One region of the Clostridium sp. DL-VIII genome, then DNA from elsewhere that is predicted to be linked to it. Evidence: predicted binding sites of a transcription regulator. Region 1 holds the regulator's gene; the other holds the start of a gene.
What was found. Region 1 encodes LexA, which represses DNA repair genes until DNA is damaged. Its sites were predicted from a motif close to CNAACANNTGTTNG; they were not measured.
Positions count from the first base shown of each region.

Region 2: a site for LexA is predicted at 2,057-2,070, ahead of CDLVIII_RS06180 (putative DNA modification/repair radical SAM protein). Genes of this name have one in related genera too.

Region 1 is NZ_CM001240.1:3,658,776-3,664,090, reverse strand. Features, by position in the region: gene CDLVIII_RS16950 (hypothetical protein) at 1-351, opposite strand, end outside; gene CDLVIII_RS16945 (hypothetical protein) at 423-833, opposite strand; gene CDLVIII_RS16940 (GAF domain-containing protein) at 943-1,443, opposite strand; gene lexA (transcriptional repressor LexA) at 1,643-2,251, shown strand; gene CDLVIII_RS16930 (methionine gamma-lyase family protein) at 2,372-3,661, opposite strand; gene hfq (RNA chaperone Hfq) at 3,898-4,140, opposite strand; gene miaA (tRNA (adenosine(37)-N6)-dimethylallyltransferase MiaA) at 4,184-5,113, opposite strand; gene mutL (DNA mismatch repair endonuclease MutL) at 5,168-5,315, opposite strand, start outside.
Region 2 is NZ_CM001240.1:1,367,389-1,372,703, reverse strand. Features, by position in the region: gene CDLVIII_RS06190 (LacI family DNA-binding transcriptional regulator) at 1-648, shown strand, start outside; gene CDLVIII_RS06185 (methyl-accepting chemotaxis protein) at 861-1,814, opposite strand; gene CDLVIII_RS06180 (putative DNA modification/repair radical SAM protein) at 2,132-3,556, shown strand; gene CDLVIII_RS06175 (TIGR03915 family putative DNA repair protein) at 3,559-4,311, shown strand; gene CDLVIII_RS06170 (carbonic anhydrase) at 4,443-5,006, opposite strand; gene CDLVIII_RS06165 (galactose ABC transporter substrate-binding protein) at 5,103-5,315, opposite strand, start outside.

The DNA.
Region 1 (5,315 bases):
ATCATTTTTAAAATTCTCAGGTCCGTATTTCATAGTATCAGTGGCGAATTGCATATTATTAGTTCCATCTGTAGCGCCTGTGTTATTTGTTCCTGTTCCATTGGAACCAGTTGAGCTTCCCCCGGTATTTGTTCTGCTTCCATTAGTGCCGTCTTGCAAATTTGCAGAATTATTACCATTGCCACCCCGAGGTGTATTTATATTATTATTATTAGCACCATCTGTAGTGTCTAATCTTGTAAAATTAGTTCTATTTCTTAGATGATCCCTAATATCACCACATCCAAATAATGATATTGAGAATAAAAGAATTGAAAATAGCATAAATGCTAAAATAAATTTTCGTCTCATAATAAATCACCCTTTCTATCGAAGTTATTACGTAATTATTATGTGAAAAAAACGAAAATCTATTCATAGGATTATTCTTGAATTTTATTTCTGAGTCTTCTAACTCCAGGATACAGTTCTTCGGTCGCTTCATCTATATCTATATCCATTCCATCTAAGTATTCTATATGTTCAAAAGCATCAACATAGTCATCTTCATCATCAATAATCTTATCTGAAGATTTTCCGTACTTAGCATATATATCTTTTAAATCAAGACTTTCTTCATCAATTTCGCTTAGTTCATCCTTATCTAAAGAGGATTTTAAATCATTTAAAAATTCTTCTTCTAATAGCTCGTTTTGCTCCTGGCTTTTAGCGATATCTTCTATTTTAATTGCTTTTGTATCTATTCCATCTATTTCTAAACACTTACCACAATTATCACAAATTTTATTTTCGTAAATATCACAGTAGTCGTCATCGGTATATTTATATGTCATTTATAACACCTCGTTATCTATATTTGAATTTTTATTATACCAAAAACAATCAATCAAATCAAATAATAATTTATGATTTGTTATTTATAAAAACTTTTAATATTATTAACTAAATTATAGCATTCCATTCAATATATTTATTCAATATTGAAATTGCTTTTTCTAAATATTTTCTTTCTAGTTCTGTAAACCTGCCAAATTCAGCACTATCCAAATCAAGAACACCTATAAGCTTATCATCTCTTACTATAGGAATAACTATTTCTGAGTTTGAAGCCGCATCACAGGCTATATGTCCCTCAAAATTATGTACATCATTAACTAACAAAGTTTCTCTTTTTAATGCCGCTAAACCACAGACCCCCTTTCCTATTTCAATTTTTGTGCAAGCAGGCATGCCTTGAAATGGCCCTAATTTAAGAGCATTATCATTAACTAAATAAAATCCGCACCAATTTATTCTTCCTATTAATGCATTTATTAAGGCAGAGGCATTACACAGTTTAGTTATTGGTAAATCTTCATCACTAACTAACCCTTCGAGCATGATCAGCATATTATCTAATTTACTTTCAGTGCTCATATCTTCAAAAACTTTTATATCAAACATTTTTTATCACATCACCTTTTAAATTATTTTAATCTTTATATCATCATTAAATATAATACTATTTTTTTCTCCAAATGGGAATAATAATATTACGATGGTGACTTATCAAAAATCTGTGATGATGCAATCCTCAGAACATAGGTTTGCTATAGAAATTATTATATGCTATAATAATTAGAAGAATAGAGAGGTGTTTGTAATGTCAGACGAAAAAGATAAGCAATCAGAGATATATGAATTTTTAAAAACATATACAGAAAGTAAAGGTTACCCACCTTCCGTTAGAGAAATTTGTGAAGCTGTATCATTAAGATCAACTTCAACCGTTCATGGACATTTAAAAAGATTAGAGAGAAAAGGCATGATTAAAAGAGATCCCTCTAAACCAAGAGCTTTAGAAATAGCTGAACTTTCAGCACCTAAAAGGGAAATGATAAACATTCCTATCTTGGGCAAGATTACAGCAGGTCTTCCAATACTTGCAACTGAAAATATAGAGGATACTTTTACCTTACCATTAGATTATATAAAACATGATAATGAGCTTTTTATGTTGCGTGTATCTGGAAAGAGCATGATTAATGCAGGTATTAACGATAATGATTTAGCGATTATAGAAAGTGCGCAAAATGCTAAAAACGGAGATATAGTAGTTGCATTAATTGACGATAGCGCTACTATAAAGAGATTCTACAAGGAAAAAGATCATATTAGACTTCAACCAGAAAATGATGCAATGGATCCAATCATAGTAGATGATTGTAAAGTTTTAGGTAAGCTTGTTGGTATATTCAGATCCTTTATATAAATATCTTTATAAAATAAATTAATAAACTATCTAATTATCAAAGTTCTATTAAATTTATAGCTTTGATAACTCAGATAGTTTATTTTTATTATAATTTATTTATTTTAAAAGTAATATATTCTATAAAACATTCAATACTCTGCTTAATCCAATAAGTACTCCAATTTTACCATGATCAAAATTTAGCCCGCCTTGTATATAAGCAATATACGGTTCTCTAACTGGCCCGTCTGCAGATAATTCAATAGTTGAACCTGAAATAAATGCTCCTGCAGCCATAACAATTTCACTATCGTAACCAGGCATTGCCCAAGGCTCACACACTGCAAATGCATCTATTGGTGAACCTGCCTGTATACCACTACAGAAATTAACTAATTTTTTAGGATCTCCAAATTCTATTGCTTGTATAATATCTGTTCTTTTATCACTTGATGCTGGAAATACTTTAAAGCCTGCTATTTCCATTACACGTGCGCAAAAAATTGCTGTTTTTACAGCCTCTATAGCTACATGAGGTGCAGAAAATAACCCTTGATAAAAACTCCTCATAAGACCATATGTAGCGCCATATTCGCCACCCACTCCTGGTACAGTCATTCTATTTGCAGCAGCATCTACATATTCTTTCTTTCCAACTATGTATCCACCTCCTGGTGCAATCCCCCCTCCTATATTCTTCATAAGAGATCCTGCCATTATGTCAGCACCAAATTCAGTAGGCTCAACAGTTTCTATAAACTCACCATAACAATTATCAACGAAGATTATAACATCTTCACGAATTTCTTTAATACATTTAATCACTTCTGCTATTTGGGAAACTAAAAATGACTTTCTAGAAGCATAACCAGTACTTCTTTGAATATGTATAAGTTTTATACTCGAATCACTCTTTAAAGCCTCTTTAATTTTATCAAATTGGAATTTTCCTTCTTTATCTAAATCAACTATTTCTGTTTTTATTCCATATTCATCTAAAGAGCCCGGATTCTTTTTTTCTGATAAACCAAGTACACCTAATAAGGTATCATACGGAAGACCTGAAACGCAAAGTATTTTATCCCCAGGTCGTACATTACCAGCTATAGCACATCCTATAGCATGAGTTCCACTGACAAAATGCGGACGCACAAGACCAGCTTCAGTATTAAAAATATTTGCGTATACATTATCTAATGCATCACGACCTAAATCATCAAGACCATATCCAGTGGTATTCGTAAAATGTGAATCACTAATTTTTTCAGTTTGAAAAGCTCTTAAAACTTTGAGCTGATTAAATTCTCTAATTTCATCATATTCTTTAAATTGAGCTTCAGTGTCAGTTAAAGCCTGTCTATAAATATCAAACGTCTTCTCTCCTATATTATAATTTTTAATTAAAAATTCTTCTGTTTGTTTTAACATATCTAAGTCTCATCCTCCAAAGTACTTATTTCATATAGTTTAAGCATTGTTTAAAAAAATAAGAAATCAATCCACCTAGCTATTTTCCACCATTGTTATGAGAACAAGCTACTTCTTTGTATGATGAAAAATACCCCCGGCATTATTTAGACTTGTTATTTTCTTTCATATGCCTTAATTAACAATAAGAAAATTATATAACCCAAAAATAAATAGGCAAATTAAATGCCTATTTACTAACTTTCATATTCATTTTCTGCAAATAAAATTGGTTTAGCTGGCGTTATAGTTGATATCGAATGCTTGTAAATCAGCATTTGCTTGTTATCAGAATCTAAAATAACAGTGAAATTGTCAAAGCCTTTTACAGTACCTTTTAATTGAAATCCATTTAACAAATGTATAGTCAACTGTATCTTATTTCTTCTCGCATTATTTAAAAAAATATCTTGTAAATTATTTTGTGCTTTATTGACCAAAATATAACACCTCCATATACATAACTTTATTATTATTATACAGCTAGTTTTTTCCTATGTCATTAATAACTTTTTCTAAAATTTCATCATCGCTCATGATGTCTTTATCCAAAAAAATACATCTCTTATCTCGTCTAAACCATGTTAGCTGCCTTTTAGCATAATTTCTAGAACCTTGTTTTATCATATCTATTGCTTCATCTAATGAAATTTTACCCTCTAAATAATAAAGAATTTCTTTATAACCAATTCCCTGCATGGATTGAACATTTGAAGTATAACCCATTTCTTTTAATCTTATGCACTCATCTAATAGTCCCTTTTCCATCATAATATCTACTCTTTTATTGATTCTTTCGTATAGTTTTTGTCTATCCATAGTTAATACATAATAAAAAATATCATAATTGCTATTGTAGAAATCTTCACCAGCATTATAAGAACTAAACGGCTTATTAGTAAGCTTAAATACCTCCAATGCCCTAATTACTCTTTTTCTATTATTAGGATGTATTTCAGCATAGCTTATTGGATCGATATCTTTTAACATATTGTGTATATATTCATTTCCCTTCTCAGTGGCTAACCCTTCTAAATACATTCTATAATCTTCATCTTTTTCTGATTCAGTAAAATTCATATTACAAGTTAATGAATTAATATATAGTCCGGTGCCTCCAGATATTATTGGAAATTTTCCTTTTTCTATGATGCTTTTTAAGGCTTTTTCTCCATATTCCTTAAAATCTGCAACAGAAAACTCAGTATCTGGTTCTACGATATCTATTAAATAATGTTTAATCCCATCCATTTCTTCTTTTGTTACCTTAGCAGACCCAATATCCATGTGCTTATATATCTGCATAGAATCAGCGGATAAAATTTCGCCATTAAGCTTTTTTGCAAGCTTAATTGAAAGGTCAGTCTTCCCCACCGCTGTCGGCCCGCCAATTATTAATAATTTCTGCTTCATTATCTCATCCCTTCATTATAATGATTAGAGTATTAATCAAATTATAAAAATAGTTTATATTATTCTCCTAAATTTTTTCTCAATATCTGTATTTGTAAACTTTATTATTACAGGTCTTCCGTGAGGACAATGAAAAGGATCATCTATAAATCTTAGATCTTCAATTAACTTTATCATTTCATTTACTTCTAGTTTATCATTT
Region 2 (5,315 bases), 2.3 Mb from region 1:
ATAGATCCAAATACCGAAAATATTAAATCTAAATTTTATAATAATATATCAAAGCAAACTCCCATAGTCTTTGTCAATGGACATTCAGTGTCTGCAAATATTTCATCTGTTGCCAATGATGAAGCAATGGGAGCAAGTATGGCATTAAATCACCTCTTGGAAAACAATCATAAAGATATCTTATTTGTCAGGGGAAAAGATAGTTACTCTTACGATATAAAAGAAAAAGTATATAAAGAAACAATGACAGCACTAAATAATTTTAAACCCGAAAATATTATCAACATAGGTAATGGAAACAGCAGCGAAACTGTTGATAATACTCTTAATATTTTTATAGATGTATTAAAAACTTCTTCCGCTACTGCTGTTTTTGCATGTAATGACCTTATGGCTGTTGGAGTTCTTAATGCCTGCAAGAAATTAAATTTAGAAGTACCTGCTAAATTATCTATAATAGGATTTGATAATATAGATTTAAGCAAATTTGTAGAACCCAAACTGACTACCATCGATCAAAATATGTTTCTCCTTGGAACAAATGCAGCCATTTTATTATTAGAAAAAATAGATTCTAACAATTCTTTAAGTAAGCGTATAATACTCATAAATTCTTTAATTGAACGCGATACTGTAAATTCTATATAATCATAAAATTTAATCTTTTATATCTTACTTATTTAATATTAGAATAAAAAAACAAGCTTATAGAATTAAAGCTTGTTTTTATGTTTAAGTATTTAATTTAGATTCTATAGTAACTATATATGTTGCTATTAAAAATTTACAATGTACAATTGTAAACTGTACATTGCAATATATATAACTGATATTTTATTAAGATGATTTTGGTTTATTAATTATCCTCTCACATAATCAGATATATGCGATACGCTTTTTTCTAATTTCTTATCTACTTTTCCTGCTTCTTCAATATGTTGTGTAATTTGATTATTAGTTACTGTAAGAATATTATTAACTTCGTTTATTGTATTAAATGTTTTATCAACATTATTTTTTTGTGAGTTAATTGTGTTAATTAATTTTCCTGCTTCACCTTCAACACTATTAAATGAATTTAAGGCTTCCTCTATCTTTTCAAGTGCACCTTTTGACGAGGTTACACCTTCTGTCACTACTAATGTACTTTTTTCAACACTCTTCAATACCTCTCTTGTTTGTGTATCTATTCCACTGATTAACTTAGTTATATTACTACTGCTTTCACCAGTCATTTCTGCTAATTTTCTAACTTCATCGGCAACTACTGAAAAACCTTTTCCCTGCTCTCCCGCTCTGGCAGCTTCTATTGCTGCATTAAGCGCAAGAAGATTTGTTTGCGATGCTATTCCACTAATCAATTGAGCTATTTCTCCAATTTCCTTAAGTTTTTCACCTAAAGAAGTAATATTTTTATAGGTATCTTTCGTTTCTACGTCTAGGTTTTCAATTACCTTAACCATGCCTTCAATTGACTCTTTACCTTCAATTGATTTTCCCACAGTATTTTTTGTAGCATTTAACAAATTTTCTCCTTGGTTATGCAGCTCATCTGTTGAACTATTAGTCTGCTCAGTTAAATTTAATACTATTTTCATTTGCTTTTCAATTTGTCCAGCTAACTCTGCAAGCACATCATGTTCACTGTTAACTTTATTATGTTGATTTATTATATCTTCAATCTGAACACTAATTTTCTTTAAAAATTCTATTGTATCAGTATTTTTTGTTTGAGTTTGAATTTTTTCTTCATCTAAATGTTTTTCTTCAACAAATTCATTTTCTGTACTTTTTCTCTTGAAAACATTAATCATATATATCCCTCCAATATTTGTTATAGATATCAAGCTTTGAACTTAACTTATGTGGTAGCTTACCGAAATCACAAAAATTTAATAAGAATAGATAATTATTTTATATACAAATCAAATTTCTAAGTTATATATCTATATATTCAATAATTATGTTATCGAATAATTTTATAAAAACTAAATCTAAATAATGAAGAAATATGCGTATTATAAGTAAAATCTAGGTTAAAATTACTTATTGAATTAGAACATACATTCGTATATAATATTATACAAATGTATGTTCTATAAATCCTCACTTATAAAGGAGTGTTAAGATAATGGACCTAATGGAAAAATTAAAAGTTTTATCTAATGCAGCTAAATATGATGTATCATGTTCTTCATCCGGCTCAAAAAGAAAGAATACTAATAATGGAATAGGTAATGCTTCTGAAAGTGGTATTTGCCATAGCTTCACCCCTGATGGCCGCTGCATTTCCCTGCTTAAAATATTATTTTCTAATGATTGTGTTTTCGACTGCAAATACTGCATAAATGGTGCCTCAAGAGACTTTTTAAGAGTTAGTTTTACTCCTGATGAAGTTTGTGAGCTTACTATCAATTTTTACAAACGTAATTATATAGAAGGACTTTTTTTAAGCTCTGCTGTAATCAATAATCCTAACTATACTATGGAACTATTACTTAAAACTGTGAAAAAACTTCGTATTGATAAAAAATTTAATGGATATATTCACCTTAAAGCGATACCTGGTGCTGATGAAGCTTTAATTGAAAAAGCCGGAATCTATGTTGATAGAATGAGCGTTAATATAGAACTTCCCTCAAGTGACAGCCTTAAACTCTTAGCTCCTCAAAAAAGTAAAGATAAAATTTTAAAACCAATGGGCGTAATTAAAAATTCCATAAATAATTATACTGAAATGAAAAAAAACATAAAGAGTACTCCCCTTTTTGTTCCTGGGGGACAAAGTACTCAGCTAATTGTTGGAGCTACTCCTGAAAATGATGGAAAAATACTCAAGCTTTCAGAAGCTCTTTATAGCAAGTACAGTTTAAAAAGAGTTTATTACTCCGCTTATGTTCCTGTAATTAAGGATAACAAACTGCTTCCAGATATAACTCATCCACCTATGCTTAGAGAGCATAGACTTTACCAGGCTGATTGGCTTCTTAGATATTATGGCTTTAAGGCAAAAGAACTTTTAAAAAATGATGATGACAATTTTGATTTAAATTTTGATCCTAAAACTTACTGGGCTTTATCAAACTTAAATGAATTTCCTGTAGAAATTAATAAAGCTCCTTATGAGAAATTATTACGCATCCCTGGTATAGGTGTGACTTCTGCTAAAAAAATCTTAAAAATTAGGAGAGTTCATAACTTGACCTTTGAAGACTTGAGAAAACTGAGAATAACCCTTAAAAGAGCAAAATATTTTATTACCTGCAACGGTAAATATCATGGTAATGTTTTATTTGATCATATTAGAATAAAAAATAAACTTTTAGAAGGGTCTATTTCAAAAACTGCAAATATAAATCCTGATCAGATATCATTTTTTGACAGCTTCTCGTTAGATGAGACATATACACCTTCTGGAATCATCCTTCCTAATGGTTATGATTTTTCTTCTAATGCAATTAACCACAATAAAAATGTATCATCAAATTTTTTATTACCTAAAGTTAATGCTATTAGCTTAGGCGAAAAAATTACTGCAATAAACGGAGAATTTTAATTATGTTAATTTACATTTATGACAATACTTTTGAAGGGTTATTAACTGCTGTATATAATGGTTTTTACTCAAAGAATCCACCTGAATTTATTTATAGTAAATCTGAATCTAATATCCCTCTTTTACTAGGAGAAATTATTGAAGTGACAACTGATGAAATTAAATTTAATAAAGTCAAAAATGCAATTATAAATACGATAGATCTTCTTGCATTAAAAAAAATATATATGACTTACTTAAGCAATTATAAAGATAAATCCATTCTCATCTTTAATTATTTGAAGATAGCATTTAAGCTTAAGCATGAGGTTCACAGTTTTCTTAATATTGATGTAATAAGGCTTGTTGATGATATAAACAGACGGGTTATGTTTGAATGTCACAACTTTGAAGGTTTTATAAGATTTAATTATCTTGATGAAAAATTCTTATATGCTTCTATAGAACCTGACAATGATATTTTAGAGCTTATTGGAGAGCATTTTAAGAAAAGGTTCCCTAAGGAGTATTTTATTATTCATGATATCTCTAGAGAAAAAGCCTTAATATATGATACCCTTTCCTATGAAATTATAGAAATGGCTGCAGATATATATGAAAAGCTTAGACTTCATAATGATGAATATACAGAACTTTGGAAAACTTATTTTAAAGCAACAACTATTGAGGAAAGAAAGAATCTTAGATTACAGCGCAGAATGATGCCAAAAAGATATTGGAAACACATACTAGAAACAGATGCTAGTGATAAATGATAAATTAAGAGTGGCAAGTTTAGGAAGAAAAAACCTTAATATCACAATTAATATTTTACAGGAGACGCAGAACCTTCTCCTTGTAGTTTCCTCCTAAAGCTTATCATTTATTACTTACTATTTGTCACTAGTTATTGTTTATCTCCGTTTATTATAACTTCAAGTTCTCCTGTTTCAGGACTGATAAGTAAGCCATGCACCCTTACCTCTTTAGGAAATAATGGATGGTTTTTTATCATTCTTACACTTTCCTTTATTGACTCCTCAACTGATTCAAATCCACGAAGCCATTTTTCAACATTAATCCCTGCATTATTTAAGGTTAATATAGTTTCTTGTTTTATGCCTCTATTTATCATTTTATCTACAAGACTTCTTGTATCCAGATTGCTCATTCCGCAGCCATGATGCCCTATTACAAAAACATCTTCCGCACCAAACTCATACACAGCGACTAATATACTTCTCATTACTCCGCCAAATGGATGCATAACAGTTGCCCCTGCATCTTTAATTATTTTTGCATCACCATTTTTTATGTTCATTGCCTTTGGTAGTAACTCTGTTAATCTAGTATCCATACATGATAATATAGCCATTTTCTTCTTAGGTATCTTAGTTGTTACATATTGTTCATAGTCTTTGTTTTCAACAAATCTCCTGTTGTATTCGATTATTTCTTCTAATTTACTCATTTAGCCCCACATCCTCATTAAATTTATTTTTCAATCTAGTTTCCGTAATTTTATTTTATTATTATAATATTATATTAACTTTAAAATATTGTAAAGCTAACTATTGTTTTCTATATATTCTCTATAAGGAATACGAACAGAAACTCCAGTGCTATCAAATTTATATTCTGTACCTTCAAGTGGAGGCCTATTATGAACTAAATTCATTCCAATATCATAGACTGCTTTTGTCATCTCATATGCATCTTGAATAACTGTTCCTGCCATTTCTCCCTTTCTAATTAATTCTCTTGCTTCTGGTATAGCATC